2 regions of the Streptomyces sp. URMC 127 genome follow, and region 2 is predicted to be linked to the other one. Evidence: riboswitches for the same ligand, from Rfam matches in the RefSeq annotation. Region 2 holds a riboswitch; the other holds the start of a gene.
The links. Region 2 has a riboswitch for S-adenosylmethionine ahead of thrC (threonine synthase). Riboswitches for the same ligand answer to the same signal wherever they lie in the genome.
Positions count from the first base shown of each region.

Region 1: linked by a shared signal. The riboswitch ahead of ACSNOH_RS08115 (aminotransferase class V-fold PLP-dependent enzyme) and the one ahead of thrC (threonine synthase) in region 2 are both predicted to bind S-adenosylmethionine.

Region 1 covers NZ_JBPQTW010000022.1:27,783-38,923, reverse strand. Annotated here, with positions in the region: gene ACSNOH_RS08135 (NYN domain-containing protein) at 1-403, opposite strand, end outside; gene ACSNOH_RS08130 (hypothetical protein) at 423-662, opposite strand; gene ACSNOH_RS08125 (rhomboid family intramembrane serine protease) at 815-1,525, shown strand; gene ACSNOH_RS08120 (Lrp/AsnC family transcriptional regulator) at 1,522-1,803, shown strand; gene ACSNOH_RS08115 (aminotransferase class V-fold PLP-dependent enzyme) at 2,033-3,391, opposite strand; SAM riboswitch class IV at 3,541-3,657, opposite strand; gene trpD (anthranilate phosphoribosyltransferase) at 3,765-4,829, opposite strand; gene qcrB (cytochrome bc1 complex cytochrome b subunit) at 4,995-6,638, opposite strand; gene qcrA (cytochrome bc1 complex Rieske iron-sulfur subunit) at 6,635-7,690, opposite strand; gene qcrC (cytochrome bc1 complex diheme cytochrome c subunit) at 7,687-8,496, opposite strand; gene ctaE (aa3-type cytochrome oxidase subunit III) at 8,564-9,184, opposite strand; gene ACSNOH_RS08085 (hypothetical protein) at 9,422-9,823, shown strand; gene ACSNOH_RS08080 (Ig-like domain-containing protein) at 9,834-11,081, opposite strand.
Region 2 covers NZ_JBPQTW010000026.1:11,929-23,069, reverse strand. Annotated here, with positions in the region: gene ACSNOH_RS09155 (alpha,alpha-trehalose-phosphate synthase (UDP-forming)) at 168-1,685, opposite strand; gene ACSNOH_RS09150 (glucosyl-3-phosphoglycerate synthase) at 1,727-2,701, opposite strand; SAM riboswitch class I at 2,853-2,995, shown strand; gene thrC (threonine synthase) at 3,013-4,296, shown strand; gene ACSNOH_RS09140 (MoaD/ThiS family protein) at 4,371-4,646, shown strand; gene ACSNOH_RS09135 (cold-shock protein) at 5,070-5,276, shown strand; gene groL (chaperonin GroEL) at 5,645-7,267, shown strand; gene ACSNOH_RS09125 (PTS transporter subunit EIIC) at 7,392-8,834, opposite strand; gene murQ (N-acetylmuramic acid 6-phosphate etherase) at 8,839-9,840, opposite strand; gene ACSNOH_RS09115 (MurR/RpiR family transcriptional regulator) at 9,885-10,886, opposite strand; gene ACSNOH_RS09110 (hypothetical protein) at 10,941-11,141, shown strand, end outside.

The DNA.
Region 1 (11,141 bases), on a different contig from region 2:
TGACCCAGCCGGCGGGCCGCAGCACGTAGGCCATGGCCGCGACGTCCTCCGGGTCGGCGGCCGCCGGCGGCGAACCCGCGTCCAGCGCCTCGGCGAGCTCCGAGCCCGTCTCGCGCAGCCGGGCCGAGACGCGCTGGCGGAAGGCGGGGTCGTTCTCCACCGCCGCCGCCATCGCGTTGCCCGCGAACTTGGCCCGCCGGCTCGGCGTGAACCGGGAGTACTGCCGCAGCGCCGCCGGGAGTTCGGCCACGGTCAGGCCGCCGAACGCCTCCGCCACCAGGCCGATGACCCGGCGCCGCACGCCCTCCGGCAACGGTCGGTCGAGCACCTCGGCAGCGCCGTCGGTCCCACCGGTGTCACCAGGCCCACCGGCCGCCTCCGCGCCACCCGTGTGCTCCACCACCGCTCACCGCTCCCGTTCTTCAGGCCTTCGCGCCCGGCCGGTCCACCAGCTCGACCTGGTCGACCGCGTTGCACCAGCGGCAACGCACGGACTCGATGGTCTCACTGACCACCTCGCGTTCCTCCACGCGCGGCTCGCCGGCGAGATCGAGGTGCACGAATTCCACGGCTTTGGTCGTACGCGTCACATCGAACCGGGTGAGATTGCCGCACAGCGCGCAGCGCCACCGGGTCCCGGCTGTCGGCTGGGGAACGCCCATCGTGTCGTCCGTCCTCGTCAAGTCCATCGAACTGCGGGTGTGCTTCCCGTAACCCTACGGCCTGATGGTCATGCGGCGCGGAGCGCGGGCCCGCTTCGGCGGCCCGGCGAGGCACTCTGTGGGCTTTGCTGCCCGTACGTCATGATCTGGTCATGTTCGGAAAGGCGGGCAAGGCTCCCCTCGTCACCTACGGCCTCATCGGCGCCTGCTCGGTGGTGTTCGCGCTCGGCCCCGCGTCGGGGCTCACGGCCCCGCTGACCGGCGGCAGCGGCAGCGGCCTCCTGGCCGCGCAGGCCGCCTACTTCGAGCGGTGGGGCGTGGTGCCGGAGGAGCTCTGGAACGGGCCCGCGGCGGAGCTGATCACCCCGCTCACCGCGCTCTTCGTGCACGGCAACTGGCTGCATCTGCTCGGGAACATGCTCTTCCTCTACGTCTTCGGCGCGATGGCCGAGGACCGCATGGGCCGGGGGGCCTTCGCCCTCTTCTACCTCGCCGCCGGGGTGCTGGCACTGCTCGGCTACGCCGTCGTGCACGCCGGCTCCGACCGGACGCTCGTCGGCGCCTCCGGGGCGATCTCCGGCGTGCTCGGGGCCTTCCTCTACCTCTTCCCCCGGGCCCGCGTCACCAGTCTCTTCCCGTTCCTCTTCTTCCTGCCGCTGCGCTTCCCGGCCTGGGCCGTGCTGCTCTTCTGGTTCGCCCTGCAGTGGGCCGCCGCCCGCTCGGCGGGCGACCGGCCCGGCGTCGCCTACCTCGCCCACGTCGTGGGCTTCGCCCTCGGCTTCCTGTACGCGTGGGCGAGGTACGGGCGTACGACTAGAGTGAAGCGGGGCTGCCCCCCGACCCCCGATAGGAGCCCGCCGTGATCACTTCGATCGTCCTGATCAAGACCGACGTCGACCGGATCCCCGAGATCGCCGAGCAGATCGCGGCGATCGAGGGCGTGAGCGAGGTGTACTCGGTCACCGGGGCGCACGACCTGATCGCCATGGTCCGGGTGGCCCGCCACGACGATCTGGCCGACGTCATCCCCGGGCGCATCAGCAAGGTGCCGGGGGTTGCGTCGACGGAGACGCACATTGCGTTCCGCACGTATTCGCAGCACGACCTGGAGGCGGCGTTCGCCATCGGCCTCGAAGCGTAGGCCGGGGCCAGGGTTTGTCCGGCACCGCCGGTCAGCCCGGTGGGGGTTGCCCGCCGCTGCGGCGGAGGAGAAGGCCCCGGTCCCACCCTTTCGCCGTTTCCCCCTGCGGGGGGCCGGGGGGCTTGCCCCCCCGTTTCGGGAAGGGGCGGGTCAGGGGAATCACCCCCGCCGCAGCGGCGATCAGCCACAGCGATCGTGACCGGCGGTGCCGGACCGGCGCGGCCCGCCGTCAGGCGACCGGCACACACCGCCCACCCTCCGTCCGGTAGGACCACTTCGCTCCGTCGCGGACGAGCTCACCGACCGCCGTCACGAAGCGCTCGACGTGCTCGTCGGGCGTGCCCGCACCGAAGCTGACCCGGATCGCGTTGAGGGGCGCCCCCTCGTCGGAGCCGCACCCGCCGTCCGCCGAGGACGCACCGCCCACCAGCGTCCGCACCAGCGGATGCGCGCAGAAGAGGCCGTCCCGGACGCCGATCCCGTACTCCGCGGAGAGCGCCGCCGCGAAGTGCGAGCTGTTCCAGCCGTCGACGGTGAACGAGAGCACGCCCACGCTCGGGGCGTCCGGCCCGAACAGCGACAGCACCCGCACCCCCGGCACCGCCGCGAGCCCCTCCCGCACCCGGGCGATGAGCTCCCGCTCCCGCTCGGCGAGCCGGTCGAAGCCCGCCTCGGTGAGCGCCTTGCAGGCGGAGGCGATGGCGTAGGCGCCGATGACGTTGGGCGAGCCGGCCTCGTGCCGGGCGACGCCCTCGTGCCAGTCGACCTCCACCTCGCCGGCGGCGCCCCGGGCGACGCGCCGGCTCGCGCCGCCGCCCGCCAGGTAGGGCTCGGCGTCCCGGAGCCAGTCGGCGCGCCCGGCGAGCACGCCCGCGCCGAAGGGGGCGTACAGCTTGTGCCCGGAGAAGGCGACCCAGTCCGTGTCCAGCTCGGCGATGTCCACCCGCTGGTGGGGCACGAGCTGGGCCGCGTCGACCACGATCCGCGCGCCGTGGGCGTGCGCCGCGGCCGCCAGCTCCCGCACGGGCCACAGTTCGCCGGTCACGTTGGACGCGCCGGTCACGCACACGAGCGCCGTCCCGTAGGGCTCGCGGGCCGCAAGCGCCCGCTCCAGCGTCTCGACCGCCTGCGCCGGGGTGCGCGGGGCGGCCAGGTAGGTCACGGCGACGTCCGCGCGCCGCTCCCAGGGCAGCAGTGCCGCGTGGTGCTCGGTCTCGAAGACGAACACGCGGGTGCCGGCGGGCAGTACGGCGGCGAGCAGGTTGAGGGAGTCGGTGGTCGAGCGGGTGAAGACGACCTGGTCGTCGTCCCGGCAGCCGAGGAACTCCGCGACGTCCGCCCGGCTGTTCTCGAACAGCTCGGTCGACAGCTGCGAGAGGTATCCCGCGCCGCGGTGCACGCTGCCGTAGTAGGGCGCGTACGCCGCCACGTCGTCCCAGACGCGCTGCAGGGCGGGCGCGCTGGCCGCGTAGTCCAGGGCCGCGTAGGTCACCTCTCCCCCGGTGACCAGCGGGACGCGGACATCACACCCCAGAACCGGCAGAGGGGTGCAAACGGGGCGGTCGGTGGCAAGGGTGGGGACGGACATGGCGAACTCCCGTAAGAAGGCAGGCGAATTCCACCGCGCGACGGCGCGGGAAGGGGAAGGAAGGTATGCGGAAAAGGGGCTCTTCGAGCCCTATCGCATTCGCTGAACCACGGAAGGAACTCCCTCGGCAACCAGGATCCCTGGCGAGGGATCCGCGCTTGCCGCAGACCTCGCTGCCTGCGACCTGGTCATCACCCGGGGCACCCCGCCACGGAAGGAGGGTTGCCGGACAGCGGGCCGGGGCCGTGTCGCTGTCACTCGTGACCTTGGCCAGGAGTATGGCACAGCTGATCGCCGTGCGAAAAGGGCGTCCGCATCACGGACGCCCCCTTCCCGCACGGCCTCAGGCGTTACGACCTCAGGCGTTACGACCTCACGCGTTGCTGGCCGCGACCCAGCGTTCGAGCGCCCGCCGCGCCGCACCCGAGTCGACGGACTCGGCGGCCCGCTCCAGGCCCGCGGCGATCTGCTCCGTCAGCGGCGCCTCCGTGGGCGCCAACGCCACCAGCGCCGCCGCGGAGTTGAGGAGCACCGCGTCCCGTACGGGACCGGTCTCGCCGGCCAGCACCCGCCGCGCCACGTCCGCGTTGTACGACGCGTCGGCCCCCCGCAGCGCCTCCACGGGCACCAGGCCGATGCCCACGTCCCGCGGGTCGAAGGCCTCCTCGCGGACCGTGCCGCCGGAGACCACCCACACCCGGGAGGTCGCGGTCGTGGTGAGCTCGTCCAGGCCGTCGTCGCCGCGGAAGACCAGCGCCGAGGAGCCGCGCTCGGCGAGCACCCCGGCGAGGATCGGCGCCATCCGCGGGTCGGCGACGCCGGTCGCCTGCGCCCGCACCTTGGCGGGGTTGGTGAGCGGGCCCAGCACGTTGAAGGTGGTCCGGATGCCCAGCTCGCGCCGCGCCGCGGCCACGTGCCGCAGCGAGGGGTGGAACTTCACGGCGAAGCAGAAGGTGATCCCGGCCTCCTCGGCCACCTCCACGACCCGCCGCGGGGTGAGGTCGAGGTTGACGCCCAGCTTCTCCAGGACGTCCGAGGCCCCGCTGGCGGAGGACGCCGCGCGGTTGCCGTGCTTGACGACCTTCGCGCCGGTGCCGGCCACGACGATCGAGGACATGGTGGAGATGTTGACGGTCTTGGCGCCGTCGCCGCCGGTGCCGACGATGTCCACGCTCGGGCCCGGCACCTCGATCAGCCGGGCGTGCTCGTACATCGCGCGCACCAGGCCGGAGATCTCGGCGACCGTCTCGCCCTTGGCGCGCAGGGAGACCAGGAAGCCCGCGATCTGCGCGTCGGTGGCCTCGCCGCGCATGATCCGGTCCATGGCCCAGGCGGTGTCGTCGGCGGTGAGGTCGCGGCCGGTGAGGAGGGCGTCCAGCAGACCCGGCCAGGAGGGGGCCACCGCGCTGTCGCCGCCTGCCGGGGTCACAACGTTCATGGTCCACGCTCCTGGTGGTCGGTCCGGAGGGCCGGGGTCCTCCCGGGGGCCCTGCCCGCCCAGCCTATCCACCCCGCAGGACAGCGAAGAGCCCCGTCCAGGGCCTGGACGGGGCTCTCGCTGTGGCGATCAGCGATCAGGGTGGATCAGCGGGTGATCCGGAGATCAGTGGTGGCCGTGGCCGCTCGTGATCTCCTCGTACTCCTCGCGGGTGGCCTTGGGGATCTGGGTCCCCTCGCCGTAGAAGCCCTTGGAGAGCTTCACCCGCAGGCGCTGGCCGGCGCCGGCCTTGCGGGCCACGCCGTTCTCGTCGTACTCCGGCTCCAGCTCGAGCGGCCTGGGCTGCTCGTGCGCCGTGAGGGTGTGCAGCTGCTCCTGCGAGAGCGGCTCGTGGACCTCGACGAACTCACCGTGCGGCAGCCGCTTGATGATGCCGGACTCGCGCCCGTGCAGCACCTTGTCGCGGTCGCGGCGCTGCAGGCCCATGCAGATCCGGCGGGTGGCGATGAACGTCAGGACCGGGATCACGAAGAAGCCGATGCGGACGAACCAGGTGATGGCGTTGATCGACAGGTGGAAGTGGGTGGCCCACAGGTCGTTTCCACCACCGACCAGCATCACGAAGTACGCGGCGATCCAGGCGGCACCGAAGGCGGTGCGCGTCGGGGCGTTGCGCGGGCGGTCCAGCAGGTGGTGCTCGCGCTTGTCACCGGTGACCCAGGACTCGATGAACGGCCAGACGGCGATCGCACCGAGCACCAGCGGGAAGATGACCAGCGGGATGAACACGCCCAGGACGAGCGTGTGGCCCCACAGGTTGATCTCCCAGCCCGGCATGACACGGATCAGACCCTCGGCGAAGCCCATGTACCAGTCGGGCTGGGCGCCGGTGGACACCTGGTCCGGGCGGTACGGGCCGATGGCCCAGATCGGGTTGATCGAGGCGATCGCCGCGATGGCCGCGATGATGCCGAAGACCAGGAAGAAGAAGCCACCGGCCTTGGCCATGTAGACCGGCATCAGCGGGAGGCCGACGACGTTCTTGTTGGTCCGGCCCGGGCCGGGGAACTGCGTGTGCTTGTGGTAGATCACGAGGATCAGGTGGGCCACGAGCAGGCCGAGCATGATGCCCGGCAGCAGCAGGACGTGGATGGAGAAGAACCGCGGCACGAAGTCCGAGCCGGGGAACTCGCCGCCGAAGAGGAACATCGAGATGTACGTGCCGACGATCGGCACGGACAGGATCGCGCCCTCCATGAAGCGGACACCGGTGCCGGAGAGCAGGTCGTCCGGGAGCGAGTAACCGGTGAAGCCGGTGAACATGCCGAGGACGAACAGCAGGAAGCCGAACAGCCAGTTGACCTCACGCGGCTTGCGGAACGCGCCGGTGAAGAACACGCGCATCATGTGCACGAACATGCCCGCGAGGAAGATCAGGGCAGCCCAGTGGTGGATCTGCCGGATGAGCAGACCGCCGCGCACGTCGAAGCTGATGTTCAGGGTGGAGGCGAAGGCCTCCGACATCCGCATGCCCTGCATCGGGACGTACGGACCGTGGTAGACGACCTCTTCCATGCTGGGGTGGAAGAACAGCGTCAGGTACACACCCGTGAGGATGATGATGACGAAGCTGTAGAGGCAGACCTCGCCCAGCATGAAGGACCAGTGGTCCGGGAAGATCTTCCGCATGTTGGCCTTGGCCAGGGAGTAGATCCCGAGGCGGCCGTCGGCCCAGTCGGCTACCCGCTCGCCTGCGGGCGCCTTGCGGCGGCCCGGCGCACCGGGCTGGTTGGTGGTCGTAGTGCTCATCCGCGCTCCCAGTAGGCAGGACCGACGGGCTCGGCGAAGTCGCCCATGGCCTCAAGGTAGCCCTTGTCGTTGACCTTGATCCGCAGCTGCGGAAGGGCGTGGCCGGCCGGGCCGAAGATCACGCGTCCGCCGTCGGAAAGGTCGAAGGTGGACTGGTGGCAGGGGCACAGCACGTGGTGCGTCTGCTGCTCGTAGAGGCTGATCGGGCAGCCGACGTGGGTGCAGATCTTGGAGAACGCGACGATGCCGTCGGCCGACCAGTCGAGCTCGCGCTTGTCCTTGATGTTCTCCGGGCGGAGCCGGACGATCATCAGGGCTGCCTTGGCGATCTCCTTCTGGAAGTCGTGGTCCTCCTCCTTCATGCCCTCGGGCATGGCGAAGGTGAGGGAGCCGACCTGGATGTCCTCGGGACGCAGCGGCTGCAGCGTGTTCTGGTTGATCAGCATCTTGCCCTCGGACCAGGCGGTCTTGCGGAGCTTGGTGCCCGGCAGCGGTCCGAGGTCGCGCAGCAGCATCACGCCGGAGAGCGGCACCAGGGCCAGCGCACCGAACATGGTGTTGCGGATCAGCTTGCGGCGGCCGAAGGCCGACTCCTCCGCGCCCTGCTTGAAGTCCGCCAGGACCTTGGCCTTGACGTCGGGCTCGGCGGAGATGGCGTGGCGCTCGTCGGCGACCTCCACGTCGGACATCAGGGTGCGGGCCCAGTGGACCGCGCCCGCGCCGATGCAGAACAGCGCCACCGCCAGGGTGAGCCCCAGCGAGAAGTTCAGGGCGCTGATGTGGCCGATCGGGAACACGTAGATGTTCTTGTCGACCGGCACGCTCACGTAGGAGGCGATGAAGCCGACGGTGGCCAGCATCGAGAGCAGGAACAGGAAGGCGACCACGCGCTCGGAGCGCTTGGCGGCCCGCTCGTCGATGTCCTGGATGCGGGGCTCGTGCGGCGGCAGGCCGGGGTCGGCGAACGGGTCGCCGGCCGTCTTCGTCACGGCACCGCCGTGCGCGTCCTGCGTGCTCGGCAGGTTCTCTTCTGGAATGTCTTGGCTACTCATGACTTCTTGGCCTTAGCGGTGTGGGCCGCGACCCAGATGGCTACTGCGATCAGCGCGCCCAGGCCGAAGATCCAGGCGAACAGACCCTCGCTGACCGGGCCGAGCCCGCCCAGCTCCAGGCCGCCCGGGCTCTCCGACTTGCTGCTGTTGACCGTGTCGAGGTACGCGATGATGTCCTTCTTGTTCTTCTCCGACATCGTCGTGTCGGGGAAGGAAGGCATGTTCTGCGGGCCGGTCTGCATGGCCTCGTAGATGTGCTTGGGGTTGACGTCCTCAAGCGTGGGGGCGAACTTGCCGTTGGAGAGCGCGCCGCCCTTACCGGTGAAGTTGTGGCACTGGGCGCAGTTGGTGCGGAAGAGCTCCCCGCCCTTGGCGATGTCCGCGCCGTCCGGGCTGTACTGATCCTTGGTCGGGACCGAGGGGCCGGCGCCCAGCGAGGCGATGTACGCGGCGAGCTGGTCGATCTCGGCCTGCGAGTAGATCGCCTTCTTGCGGGGGGCCTGGGCACCCTGCTGCTGGAGCGGCATGCGGCCGGTGGCGACCTGGAAGTCGACGGCCGCGGCGCCCACGCCGACGAGGCTCGGGCCGTCGGTGGTGCCCTGACCGCCGGTGCCGTGGCAGCTTGCGCAGCCCACGGAATAGAGCTTCTTGCCCTCCTCGATGGCGAGGGACTGGGCGGTTTCATCGGCCTTGGCCGTGTCCGCCGGCGCGAACGCGGCGTACAGCCCCCCAGTGACCGCCAGCGCGAAGAGTAGGACGACGACCGCCGCCAGCGGATGGCGTCGTCGTGCGGAGAGCTTTTTCACGGATTACCCCGGTGTCAGGATCTTCTGCGTCGATCTGGACTGTTGGTCCGGTGCGGGACGGGACCGATTACTTGATCAAGTAGATCGTGGCGAAGAGGCCGATCCACACCACGTCGACGAAGTGCCAGTAGTAGGACACGACGATGGCCGCCGTCGCCTGGTGGTGGGTGAACCTCTTGGCCGCGTACGTCCTGCCCAGAACCAGCAGGAAGGCGATCAGACCGCCCGTCACGTGCAGGCCGTGGAAGCCGGTCGTCAGGTAGAACACCGAGCCGTACGGGTCGGAGGAGAGCGAGAGCCCGTCCTTCTTCACGAGGTCGGTGTACTCGAAGACCTGGCCGCCGATGAAGATGGCACCCATCACGAAGGTGATCACGAACCACGTGCGCAGCTTCTTCACGTCGCCGCGCTCGGCGGCGAAGACGCCGAGCTGGCAGGTGAGGGAGGAGAGCACCAGGATCGTGGTGTTCGTCGCCGAGAACGGAAGGTTCAGCGCGGACGCCTTTTCCGACCAGAACTCGGTGCCGCTCACCGATCGCAGGGTGAAGTACATCGCGAAGAGGGCCGCGAAGAACATCAGCTCGGAACTCAACCAGATGATGGTTCCGACGCTGGTGAGGTTCGGTCGATTGACCGACGGGTGTGCGTGCCCGGTATCTGTTGCTGTTGCAGTCGCCACGACCGACATTATGTCGGTCGCTTATCTCGTGCTCACTCCGGGGGGTGCCGTTCGGTGTGTCAAGAGCATGTGCGCTGCTCGTACGGCCCAGTGCGGGGGTCCCCCAAAGGGGGGAACCGGACGTTCCGGGGTGCCCGGCGGCCCTGACGGGCCCTCCTCCGGAAGGGTGTTCGCGGAGTAGAGTCCGGCCATCGATCAGCTCCACGTCAGATCCACAGCTGTGCCGAACACAAGCCTGGAGGAACGATGCAGCCGACGGCCACCGTGCTGGTCTACAGCGACAACGCGGACACCCGCGAGCAGGTCCGGCTGGCCGCCGGACGCAGGCCCGCCGCCGACGTGCCGCCGGTCGTGTACGTGGAGTGCGCGACGCTCCCGGGCGTGCTCACGGCCCTGGAGGAGCACCACGTGGACGTGTGCGTGCTGGACGGCGAGACGGCGCCCGCGGGCGGCATGGGGGTGTGCCGGCAGCTGAAGGACGAGGTGTTCCGCTGCCCGCCCGTGCTGCTGCTGATGGGCCGCCCGCAGGACGCCTGGCTGGCCACCTGGAGCCGGGCGGACGCGGCCGTGACGCATCCGCTGGACCCGGGCGTGTTCGCCGAGGCGCTGGCGGGCCTGCTGCGCAGCCGGAAGGCCGTGGACGCCTGAGGGGCGGCCGCTAGAGCTCGGGGCGCAGGCGGGCGGCGTCGGCGGGGCCGCTCCCCTGCTTCTTGCCCCCGACGAGTGCACTGCCCTTGCGCCATTCGTCCCAGTCCATGTTCCAGTCGCCGAAGCCGTTGTCGAAGGGCGTCATGGTGGCGCCCGCGCTGCCCACGACCTTGACGATGTCGCCGACGTGGACGGTGTCGAAGAACCACTTGGCGTTGGCGGTGCTCATGCCCGTGCAGCCGTGGCTGACGTTCTCCCAGCCCTGGGAGCCCTCGGACCAGGGGGCGGCGTGCACGTACTCGCCGCTCCAGGTGACCCGGGTGGCCCAGTAGACGGGCAGGTCGTAGGAGTCCGCGCTGCCCTCGGCGATGCCGATGCTGGTGCCGCGCATGCGTACGAAGGATTCCCGGCCCAGGATCACCTTGACCCCGTTGCGGGTGGCGTAGCCGGGTTTGCCGGTGGTCACCGGGATGGAGCGGATCTCCTTGCCGTTGCGCAGCACGGTCATGCTGTGGGCGCCGGCGTCGGTGACGGCCTCGATGCGGTCGCCGGTGGTGATCCGGACAGGCTTGGAGGGCCCTCCGTAGAGGCCTCCGCCGACCTTGATCCCGTCGAGGGTCGCGTGCACCTCGACGGTTGCGTTGGCCGGCCAGTACTCCTTGGGCCGGTAGTGCAGGGTGCGGTTGTCCACCCAGTGCCAGGCGCCCTCGACGGTGGGCTGCGACTCGACCCTGAGCGTGCGTTCGACGACGGCGCGGGCGGCCGGGTCCTGGACGGGGGTGCTCAGCTCGGCGGTGATGGGCTGTCCCACCCCGTAGGTGCCGCTCTGCGGGCCGAAGCTGACGCGCAGGAGGCGGTCCGCCGGGTTGGTGTCGAAGCCGATCGTGCGGCGCCCCTGGGCGCCGTTCTCGTCCTCGGTGGTGACGCGGACGGTGTAGTGGGCGCCGGCGGCCAGGGCGCCGGTGCTGTGCCAGCGGGAGCCGTCGGCGGAGAGCTCGCCCTTGACGTAGCGGCCGGCGGCGTCCGTGGCGGTGACGTCGGTGATCCGGTCGTCGCCCCTGGCCGTCACCTCCAGCGGCTTGCTGGGGTCCGCCTTCTGCCCGTCGCGTGCGCCGGCGATCTCCACCTGGCCACTGGCGTCGTAGGGCTTGTCGGCCAGCGGGTTGGACGAGCCGCCGCAGGCGGTGACCCCCACCGCCAGCGCGGTCAGCAGCACGGCGCCGCAGAGCGCCAAGCGGTGTCGAGGTGACTGGGTCATGCTCAACACCGTAGGGACGTCCGGGGGATACGGCCTGCCGGGTGACTGCAAACGGGTGGT
Region 2 (11,141 bases):
GCCCGGGGCGCCGAAGCGCCGGCCGCTCGGACCGCGGCCGGGGGAGCGCGCTCCGGGCTCCGGCGCGGAAACCGGGGGGCCGGTGCGCAAAAGCCGGGAGGCCCGGGGAGGCTGCAGCGCTAGGGCCCTGCAGCGCTACGGCACGACAGCCCTACGTCCCCACAGCACTACAGCGCCCGCAGTTGGTCCGTGAACCACCGCGCCGGCGGCAGTGCCGTGGCCGCCGCGGCCAGCCGCTTCGTGCGCTCCGCCCGCTCCCCGGGATCCATCAGCAGCGCCAGGTGCAGCGCGCGGGCCGTGGCCTCCACGTCGTAGGGGTTGACCAGGATCGCCTCGTCGCCCAGCTCGGCCGCCGCGCCCGCCTCCCGCGACAGCACCAGCGCGCAGCCGTGGTCGGAGACCACCGGCACCTCCTTGGCCACCAGGTTCATCCCGTCGCGGATCGGGTTCACCAGGGCCACGTCCGCGAGCCGGTACGCGGCCAGCGAGCGCGCGAAATCGTCCTTCACGTGCAGGGCGACCGGCTCCCAGCCCTCCGTGCCGAACGCGGAGTTGATCTCGCGGGCGACCCGCTCCACTTCGGCGGTGTAGTCGCGGTAGACCGCGAGGTCCTGCCGCGACGGATAGGCGAACGCGACGTGCACCACCCTGCCGCGCCACTGCGGGCGGTCCTCCAGCAGCCGCCGGTAGGCGTGCAGGCCCCGCACGATGTTCTTCGACAGCTCCGTGCGGTCCACGCGCACGATCGCCCTGCGCTCCGGGCCGATCTGCGCCCGCAGCGCCGCCATGCGCTCCTCGACGTCCGGCCGGTGCGCCCGCTCGCGCAGGAAGTCCCCGTCGGCGCCGAGGCCGTGCACGCCCAGCCGCGTCACCCGGCCCTCGAACCGCACCTCCGCCGCCCGCCCCTCGCCGTCCCGGGCGACCTCCGCGCCCAGCACGTCCGCGCAGCACGCGGCGAAGGCCTCCGCCCAGCGCGGGGTCAGGAAGGCGGCCCGGTCGCCCCCGAGCAGGCCGCGCAGCAGCTGCCCGGCCACGTCGTCCGGCAGCACCCGGAAGTAGTCCGGCGGGGCCCACGGGGTGTGCGAGAAGTGGCCGATGCGCAGGTCGGGGCGGCGCGCCCGGAGCAGGCCCGGCACGAGCGAGAGGTGGTAGTCCTGCACGAGCACCGCGGCGCCCTCCGCGGCCTCCTCGGCGACGGCGTCGGCGAAGGCGGAGTTGTACGCCTCGTAGGCGGTCCACTGCTCCCGGAACGCCTTGTCGAACACGGGCTCCAGGGGCGTCTGGTAGAGCATGTGGTGCAGGAACCACAGCACCGAATTGGCGATGCCGTTGTACGCGTCGGCGAACGTCCCGGCCGGGATGTCCAGCATCCGCACGCGGTGCCCGCCGGTGTCGCCCGGGTCGAGTCTGCGGCCGGCGGCGCGGGCCGCCTCGCGGTCGCCCTCGCCGAGCGCCGCGCACACCCACACGGCCCCGGCCCCGCGCTCTATCGAGCTGAGCCCGGAGACCAGCCCGCCGCCGCCCCGCCCGGCCACGAGGCCGCCGTCCGGTCCGCGCCGGTACGAGACCGGGCCGCGGTTGGAGGCGACCACGATCGGAGCGCCGGCGGCCGGAGCGCCGGTGATCGATGCGTCGGTGATCGATGTGTCGGCGATCGATGTGGGGGGCACGTGCTCAGCGACCATGTGGCCAGCCTTGCCCCGGGGGGAACCGCTCAAACGTACGCTTACGCGGCGTGCCGCTTCGCGTACTCGGGTATTCCGGCCATCGGCGGCCGCTCCTCCGTGTCCACCGCGTACGTCCTCGGAGCGAAGCCTTCCGGGGTCCGTTCGAACTGCGTGAGCGCAGGCCGCACCAGGTGCCCGCGGGCCAGCCGGAGCTGGGCGGTGCGGTAGATCGCGGCGGCCATCCGGCCGAGCGCCTGCCCGTCCTGGTGGCGGTGCTTGCGCACGCCCACGTCCACCTGGGCCAGGGCGTCCAGCCCCACCGTGTGCAGCGCGTCCACCAGAAGGCCCAGTTCCACGCCGTAGCCGACGGGGAACGGCAGTTGTTCGAGCAGCGACCGGCGGGCCGCGTACTCGCCGCCCAGCGGCTGGACGAAGCCGGCCAGCTGCGGCCAGTGCAGGTTCAGCAGGGGCCGGGCCACGAGCTCGGTGACCCGGCCGCCCTGCCCGGCGGTCCCGGCGGAGCCGGGCACGTCGAACTCGGCGCCCAGCGGCCGGTCGTACATCGCCTTGACGAACTGCACGCCCGGATCGGTCAGCAGCGGGCCCACGATCCCCGAGACGAAGCCCGCCGAGAACTCGCGCAGGTCGGCGTCCACGAAGCACACGATGTCGCCGGTCGTCGCCAGCAGCGAGCGCCAGAGGACCTCGCCCTTGCCGGGCAGGGCGGGCAGGGCGGGCAGCAGCTCGTCGCGGTGCACCACCCGGGCCCCGGCCGCCGCGGCCACCTCGGACGTGCGGTCGGTGGAGCCGGAGTCCACGACCACCAGCTCGTCCACCAGCGGCACCGCGTCCGACATCAGCTCGCGGCGGATCACCGCCACGATCGCGCCCACCGTCGCCTCCTCGTTCAGCGCGGGGAGGACGACGCTCACCGTGGTACCGGATTCCCGTTTGGCAGCCAGAAGCACGTCGAGCGGACGATCAGCAGCGGACCAGGACCGCTCGGCCAGCCAGCGCTCCACCTCTTCCAGCACGTGTACGACTCCTCGTTGTGACGCATCTCGCGGTGCGGACGGCCCTCTCAACGGACCGTCGCTTCCGTTACAGTCTTGAACAACGCGGACCGCCGTCGTATGTCGGGGTCGCCGCGTGCCACAAACGCCTGGGCCCCGCCCAGCGCCATACCGCTCATCCAGAGGGGCAGAGGGACACGGCCCGTTGAAGCCCCGGCAACCCTCCAGCCGGTCTCGGTCATCCGACGCGAGGCTCCCGGCGGGGAAGGTGCCAATTCCGTCTCGCGGCGACGTCCGCCGCGAGGAAGATGAGGAGAAAGGGCCTCGCCTCCATGGCTGTGCAGTCTGTTGAACCCTCTACCACTTCTGTGGACCTCGGACCCGCCGCCGCGCTGTCCTGCCGCGAGTGCGGGGAGCGCTTCCCCCTCGGACCCGTCTTCGCCTGCGCCCTGTGCTTCGGCCCGCTCGAAGTCGCCTACGACCTGCCGGCAGGCGACCCCGAGGCCCTGCGGCAGCGGATCGAGGCCGGCCCCGCGAACATCTGGCGGTACGCCCCGCTGCTGCCCGTACCCGCCGGCGTCGCCGCCAAGCCGAATCTCAACCCCGGCTTCACCAAGCTCGTCCAGGCGGACAACCTCGCCCGCGGACTCGGCGTGACCGGCGGCCTGTACGTCAAGGACGACTCCGGCAACCCGACGCACTCCTTCAAGGACCGGGTGGTCGCGATCGCCGTCGAGGCCGCCCGCGCCTTCGGCTTCACGACGCTGTCCTGCTCGTCGACCGGCAACCTCGCCGGGGCCGTCGGGGCCGCGGCCGCCCGGGCCGGCTTCAAGTCCTGCGTGTTCATCCCGCACGACCTGGAGGCCGGGAAGGTCGTCATGGCCGCGGTGTACGGCGGCGACCTCGTCGGCATCGAAGGCACGTACGACGACGTCAACCGCTTCTGCAGCGAGCTGATCGGCGATCCGCTGGGCGAGGGCTGGGGCTTCGTCAACGTCAACCTCCGGCCGTACTACGGCGAGGGCTCCAAGACGCTCGCCTACGAGATCTGCGAGCAGCTCGGGTGGCGGCTGCCGGACCAGATCGTGGTGCCGATCGCCTCCGGCTCCCAGCTCACGAAGATCGACAAGGGGCTGAAGGAGCTCATCGCCCTCGGGCTGGTCGAGGACCGGCCGTACAAGATCTTCGGGGCGCAGGCGGAAGGGTGCTCGCCGGTCTCCCGCGCGTACAAGGAGGGGCACGACGTGGTGCGGCCGGTAAAGCCGGACACGATCGCCAAGTCGCTCGCCATCGGCAACCCGGCGGACGGGCCGTACGTGCTGGACATCGCGCGGCGGACGGGCGGGGCGGTGGAGGACGTCACGGACGAGGAGATCGTCGAGGCGATCCGGTTGCTCGCGCGGACGGAGGGGATCTTCGCGGAGACGGCGGGTGGGGTGACGGTCGGGGTGACGCGGAAGCTGATCGAGAGCGGTCTGCTCGATCCGTCGCTCACGACCGTCGTGCTCAACACCGGAGACGGGCTCAAGACGCTCGACGCCGTTGCGGCGGGGCCGACCGCGACGATCCGGCCGTCGTTGGAGGCGTTCCGCGCCGCGGGGCTTGCTGCCGTCTGACATCTGCGGGCCGGTTGTGCCCACCCGTGCCGCCCCAGCGGCACGACTGCCCACAACTCTCTGGAGGCTTTCCCGTGAGCGTTACCGTTCGTATTCCTACCATCCTGCGCACCTACACCGGCGGTAAGGCCGAAGTGTCCGCCCAGGGTGCGACCCTCTCCGAGGTCATCGCTGATCTTGAGGGCCGCCACACCGGCATCGCCGCCCGCGTCCTCGACGACAACGGCAAGCTGCGCCGGTTCGTGAACGTCTACGTCAACGACGACGACGTCCGCTTCGAACAGGGGCTGCAGACGCCCACCCCCGACGGCTCCTCCGTCTCCGTGATCCCGGCCGTCGCCGGCGGCTGAGGTTTCACAGGGTTCCTCCGTTATTGCCGCACCTCCTTCCCGGAATCGCCCCGGCCGCAGTAGCGGACGGGGCGATTCCGGCTGTTGAGCGCGATACAGTTGGGGCGATCCCCGCCCGGCGTCAGTGCCGAACGCATATGAGAACCCGTCAAGTTGTGCGCGAAGTGTGTGCACGAAATGCCGGGTTGGTTGTGTTTTTCCCGGCCCGACTTGCCCCGAAATACCCGGAGTTCGGGCGATTTTCTCGATCGGCCACGCCCGGAATTCTCGTCCGAGTGACCTGTTGCAGACGGCATCCGTGCAGATACATTCAGCCGCGGTCGACGCGTTCCGGCGCACACCCACTGGGCTGCCAGGGGTGAGGTCTGACCCGGGTCCGCGAAGTGCGGTCCTGTGCAAGGGCCAGTAATAGGGGAGTTAGGCATGGCTCAGGGCACCGTCAAGTGGTTCAACGCGGAGAAGGGCTACGGCTTCATCGCGGTCGACGGTGGTGCGGATGTGTTCGTCCACTACAGCGCGATTCAGATGGACGGCTACCGCACCCTCGAGGAGGGTCAGCGGGTCGAGTTCGAGATCTCGCAGGGCCAGAAGGGGCCGCAGGCGGACATGGTGAAGCTGCAGGCGGTCTGACGCGGCGCATCGACCACCGGCTCGCTCGGTTTGCGGAGGGGTCCGCACCTCATCGAGGTGCGGGCCCCTCGCGCGTGTGCGGGGCGGGCGGAGTGGGTACGGCTGCTGCCCGGGGCTCCCTGCCGCCGCGGTTTCCCGGCTTCCCGGTCCCCGTGGGCGTGACCGTCTCCCCGAGGCGCTTGCACTCTCCCTGGTCGAGTGCTAATCATTGGGCTTAGCACTCTCCGAGTGAGAGTGACAGATTTGGACCGTCGGTGAGGTCGGCGGTCCGGGCGGGGCAAGGAACCGCCCGGGCACGCAGGCCGTCCGTCGCGGGCGCCAGCGCGGTCCGGAGCAGTCTCCACCCCGTCCTGGGAGGACCACTTCACATGGCCAAGATCATCGCGTTCGACGAGGAGGCACGGCGCGGTCTCGAGCGCGGGATGAACCAGCTCGCCGACGCCGTCAAGGTCACCCTCGGCCCCAAGGGCCGGAACGTCGTCCTCGAGAAGAAGTGGGGCGCCCCCACGATCACCAACGATGGTGTCTCCATCGCCAAGGAGATCGAGCTCGAGGACCCGTACGAGAAGATCGGCGCCGAGCTGGTCAAGGAGGTCGCGAAGAAGACGGACGACGTCGCCGGTGACGGCACGACGACCGCGACCGTCCTCGCCCAGGCGCTCGTCCGCGAGGGTCTGCGCAACGTGGCCGCCGGCGCCAACCCGATGGCCCTGAAGCGCGGCATCGAGAAGGCCGTCGAGGCCGTCTCCGCCGCCCTGCTCGAGCAGGCCAAGGACGTGGAGACCAAGGAGCAGATCGCCTCCACCGCCTCCATCTCCGCCGCCGACACCCAGATCGGCGAGCTCATCGCCGAGGCCATGGACAAGGTCGGCAAGGAAGGCGTCATCACCGTCGAGGAGTCCCAGACCTTCGGTCTGGAGCTGGAGCTCACCGAGGGTATGCGCTTCGACAAGGGCTACATCTCGGCGTACTTCGCCACCGACATGGAGCGTATGGAGGCCTCCCTCGAGGACCCGTACATCCTGATCGTCAACTCGAAGGTCGGCTCGGTCAAGGACCTGCTGCCGCTCCTCGAGAAGGTCATGCAGTCCGGCAAGCCGCTGCTGATCATCGCCGAGGACGTCGAGGGCGAGGCCCTGTCGACCCTGGTCGTCAACAAGATCCGCGGCACCTTCAAGTCCGTCGCCGTCAAGGCCCCGGGCTTCGGCGACCGCCGCAAGGCCATGCTCGGCGACATCGCCATCCTCACGGGCGGCACGGTCATCTCCGAGGAGGTCGGCCTCAAGCTGGAGAACGCCGGTCTCGACCTGCTCGGCCGCGCCCGCAAGGTCGTCATCACCAAGGACGAGACGACCATCGTCGACGGTGCCGGTGACAGCGAGCAGGTCCAGGGCCGCGTCAACCAGATCCGCGCCGAGATCGAGAACAGCGACTCCGACTACGACCGCGAGAAGCTGCAGGAGCGTCTGGCGAAGCTGGCCGGCGGCGTGGCCGTCATCAAGGCCGGTGCCGCCACCGAGGTGGAGCTCAAGGAGCGCAAGCACCGCATCGAGGACGCCGTCCGCAACGCCAAGGCCGCCGTCGAGGAGGGCATCGTCGCCGGTGGTGGCGTGGCCCTGCTGCAGGCCTCCGCGGTCTTCGAGAAGCTGGAGCTCGAGGGCGACGAGGCCACCGGTGCCGCCGCCGTCAAGCTGGCCCTGGAGGCCCCGCTCAAGCAGATCTCGGTCAACGCCGGCCTCGAGGGCGGCGTCATCGTGGAGAAGGTGCGCAACCTGACCCCGGGCCACGGTCTGAACGCCGCGACCGGCGAGTACGTCGACATGATCGCCGAGGGCATCATCGACCCGGCCAAGGTCACGCGCTCCGCGCTGCAGAACGCCGCGTCCATCGCCGCGCTGTTCCTGACCACCGAGGCCGTCATCGCCGACAAGCCGGAGAAGGCCGCCGCGGCCGCTCCGGGCGGCATGCCGGGCGGTGACATGGACTTCTGATCCGCACCGGATCAGCTGTCCTGAGCAGTGCTGAGTGGTATTGACCACCAGCACTGAGCAGCACCGAGCAGTACGTGTCCGAGGGCGGCGCCCCCTGAAGAGGGGGTGCCGCCCTCGGGCCGTTTCAGGCGCCCGGGGCGCCCCGTTCGGCGTTCAGCTCGCGCAGCGACGCACGGCTCAGCCCGAACGCGTACGTCAGCACGAACCCCGCCGCGTAGCCGGTCAGCAGCCCCGCCCCGTAGACGGCCACCGCCCGGACGAGGCCGTGGCTGCCGCTCAGCAGCGGGAAGAGGGCCCAGCCCGACGGGCCGATCGCGGTCGAGCCGACCGGGTCGCCGAGCTGGCCCAGCAGCCCCACGAAGCCCCCGCCGAACGCCCCGCCCGCACACGCCGTGACGAACGGACGGCCCAGGGGGAGCGAGACGCCGTAGATCAGGGGCTCGCCGATGCCCAGGAGGGCGGCCGGGAGGGCGGAGCGGACCGTCCTGCGCACCGAGCCGTTGCGCGGCAGCCGCGCGTAGACCGCGAGGGCCGCGCCCACCTGGCCCGCGCCCGCCATCGCGAGGATCGGCAGGAGGACCGTGTGGCCCTGCTGCTCGATGAGCGTCGCGTGGACGGGGATGAGGGCCTGGTGCAGGCCCAGCATCACCAGGGGCAGGAACAGGCCGCCCAGGACGAAACCGGCCGCCGCGCCGCCGTTCGCCAGCAGCCGGTCGGTGAAGCCGCCGACGGCGCCGGCGGCCGCGCCCGCCGCGTACATCAGCCCGTAGAGCGTGGCCAGGCCCGCCACCAGGACCGTCACCGCCGGGGTGAGCAGCACGTCCAGGGCCTCGGGGACCCGGGCCCGGCACCAGCGTTCGACGTGCGCGGCGAGCAGGGCCGCGGCCAGCGCCCCGAGCACCCCGCCCTGGCCGGGGTGGAGCCGCTCGCCGAACGCGCTCACCCGCTCCACGCCCGGGAAGACGATGACCGCCGCGACGGCCCCGCCCAGGACCGGGGTGCCGCCGAACTCCTTGGCCGTGTTGTAGCCGACGAAGACGGCGATGAGCGACATGAAGCCCGACGCGCAGGCCGCCAGGGCGGCGGCGAGCGCGGGCAGCCGGTGCAGGTTGGCGAGCAGGCCGGCCAGGCCCGCCACGACGCCGCAGCCGATCAGGGCCGGGATCAGCGGCACGAAGATCTGCGCGATCCGGCGCAGGAACCGCTTCACCGGCGTCGCGTTGCGGGCCCTGTGCCCGGCCCGGATGGCCGCGCCGCGCTCGGCCAGCGCCTGTGCGGTGACGGGCTCCAGGTGCCGCGCGAGCTCCGGCGCGACCTTGGCCACCGCGCCCGGACCGAGGACGATCTGCAGCGCCGGGCCGTCCTCCACCACGCCCAGGACCCCCGGCAGGGCGCGCAGTTCGGTGCGGCGGACGGCCGAGGGGTCCAGGACGGTTACGCGCAGGCGCGTCATGCAGTTCGTGACGGACGTGAGGTTGCCGGCGCCGCCGAGGAGGGGGAGGAGGGCGGCCGCGGTGGTGTCGCGGCCCCCCTCCCGCGCCCCCGGCGGGTCGTCGACCGGGGCCACGGCGCTAGCCCCCCGCCGCGCGGAGCGCCGTGCGCAGGTGGCCGCCGGACTCGGTGAGCAGACGGGTGGCCGTGCGGCCGTCGACGCCGCCCAGGACCACGAGGATCGCGTTCTTCACCTCGCCGCCGGTCTCCGTCAGGGCGTCCTCTATCTCCCGCTCCGAGGCGCCGGTGGCGAGGGCGACGATGTGCCGGGAGCGGGCGCGCAGCTTGTCGTTGGAGGCCCGCACGTCCACCATCAGGTTCCCGTACGTCTTGCCGAGCCGGATCATGGTGATCGTCGAGAGCATGTTGAGGACGAGCTTCTGGGCGGTGCCGGCCTTCAGCCGGGTGGAGCCCGTGAGCAGCTCGGGCCCGGTGACGACCTCGATGGCGTGCTCGGCGGCCCGGCCCAGCTCCGAACCGGCGTTGCAGGCCAGGCCGATGGTCAGCGCCCCGGCCGCGCGGGCGTGTTCGACGGCCCCGACGGCGTACGGGGTGCGGCCGGAGGCGGAGACGCCGACGACGGTGTCGGCCGGGCCGATGCCGAGTGCGGCCAGATCGCCCGCGGCCAGCTCCCTGCTGTCCTCGGCACCCTCGACGGCGGTGACGAGCGCCGCGGCGCCGCCCGCGATCACGCCCGTGACCTGCGAGGGGTCGGTGTTGAAGGTGGGCGGGCACTCGCTCGCGTCGAGCACTCCGAGGCGGCCGGCGGTGCCCGCGCCCGCGTAGACGAGCCGCCCGCCGCGGGCCATCCGGGCGGCCGTCGCGTCGACGGCCGCGGCGATCTCGGGCAGCCGCCCGGCGACGGCGGCGGCCACGCCGGCGTCCTCGCCGTTCATGATCCGCGCGATGTCGAGGGTGGGCAGCCGGTCGATGTCGGCGAGCTCGGGCCGGAACGCCTCGGTGGTGAGCGCGGCGAGTTCGTCGCGGAGGGCGCGGGGTGCTTGCGGTGCGCCGGAGGGGGCGGAGGGGCTGGAGGGGCCGGACGGCGCGGCTGATGCGGATGACGACGCTGAAGGGGCCATGGGCGGACGGCTCTTTCCGTGCGGGCCGGGCGGGCCGGCTTCGGTCAGCGCGGGGAGCGCGGGGCGTGTCGGTGGGCGAGCGCTTCGTACGAGGCCGACAGGGCCGGCGCCGCGGTCTCGTACGTCCGCTGGGCGACGCCTATGAACAGGCAGTCCACGACGAGGAGCTGGCTGGTGCGGCTCGACATGGCCGCCGGGCGCAGCTCGCTCTCCCGGGCGGAGGCGGTGGTGAGCACGTGGTCCGCGTACTGGGCGATCTCGCCCTCCGGGCGGCCGGTGATCGCGAGCGTCGTCGCGCCGTGCTCGAAGGCGACCCGCAGCGGCTCGATGACGTCGGTGGTCCGGCCCGAGTGGGTGATGGCGACGGCGACGTCGCCCGCGCGCAGCTGGACGGCGTTGGTGACGGCGAGGTGGGGGTCGGCGGGCGCGTGGGCGATCAGGCCGATGCGCAGCAGCTTCTGGACGAGGTCCTGGCTGACCAGGTGGGACGCGCCGATGCCGTAGACGTCGATGCGCCGGGCGCCGGCGAGCGCGGCGACGGCGGCCTCCAGCTGGGCGGTGTCGAGGGCGGCGGCCGTGTCCGCCAGGCACTGGGCCTCCTCCTGGGCGAGCTTGGCGACGACGGCGGGCAGCGGGTCGTCGACCGCGATGTCGGCGGTGACGGCGGGCGCGCGGCCGGGCGCCTGCTCGGCGGCGAGCGCGGCGAGGGCGAGCCGCAGGTCGCGGTAGCCGGGGTAGCCGAGCAGGCGGGCGGTGCCCACGACGGTGGCCTCGCTGGTGCCCGTCCGCTCGGCCAGGCCGGTGACCGTGAGCGCGGCGGAGCCCGCGGGGTCCCCGGCGACGGCTTCGGCGACGCGCTGCATCGAGCGGGTCATGGAGGGGGCGAGGGTGCGGACCTTGGCGGCGAGGGCGCCGGGGGCGGGAGGCGCGGTGGGCGGTCCCGCCGACGGTCCCGCCGGAGCGGGGACGGGCCGCTCGCCACCCGTGGCGCGGCCCGTACCGCCCGCACCACCGGCTCCGGTAGTTTCTTTCACTTTGCTGCTCACCTTTTGAAAGGTATTTTCAGGGTGGTGAGCCGTCAACCGTCACCGTCCGGGACAATGGACCGTATGGAGCTCGAACAAGCGCTGCACACGGCGCGTGCCCTGATCCTCGCCGACCTCGTCGCGGGTGACGTGGCGGAGGCCGACGTCGTCTCGCTCGTCGAGGACGCGGTGGCGCAGCGGCGGTGGTGGGTCGAGCAGTGGCCGGAGGGCGCGGGGTTCGTGGTCGGGCTCATAGCCCAGGACGTGCAGGACGCC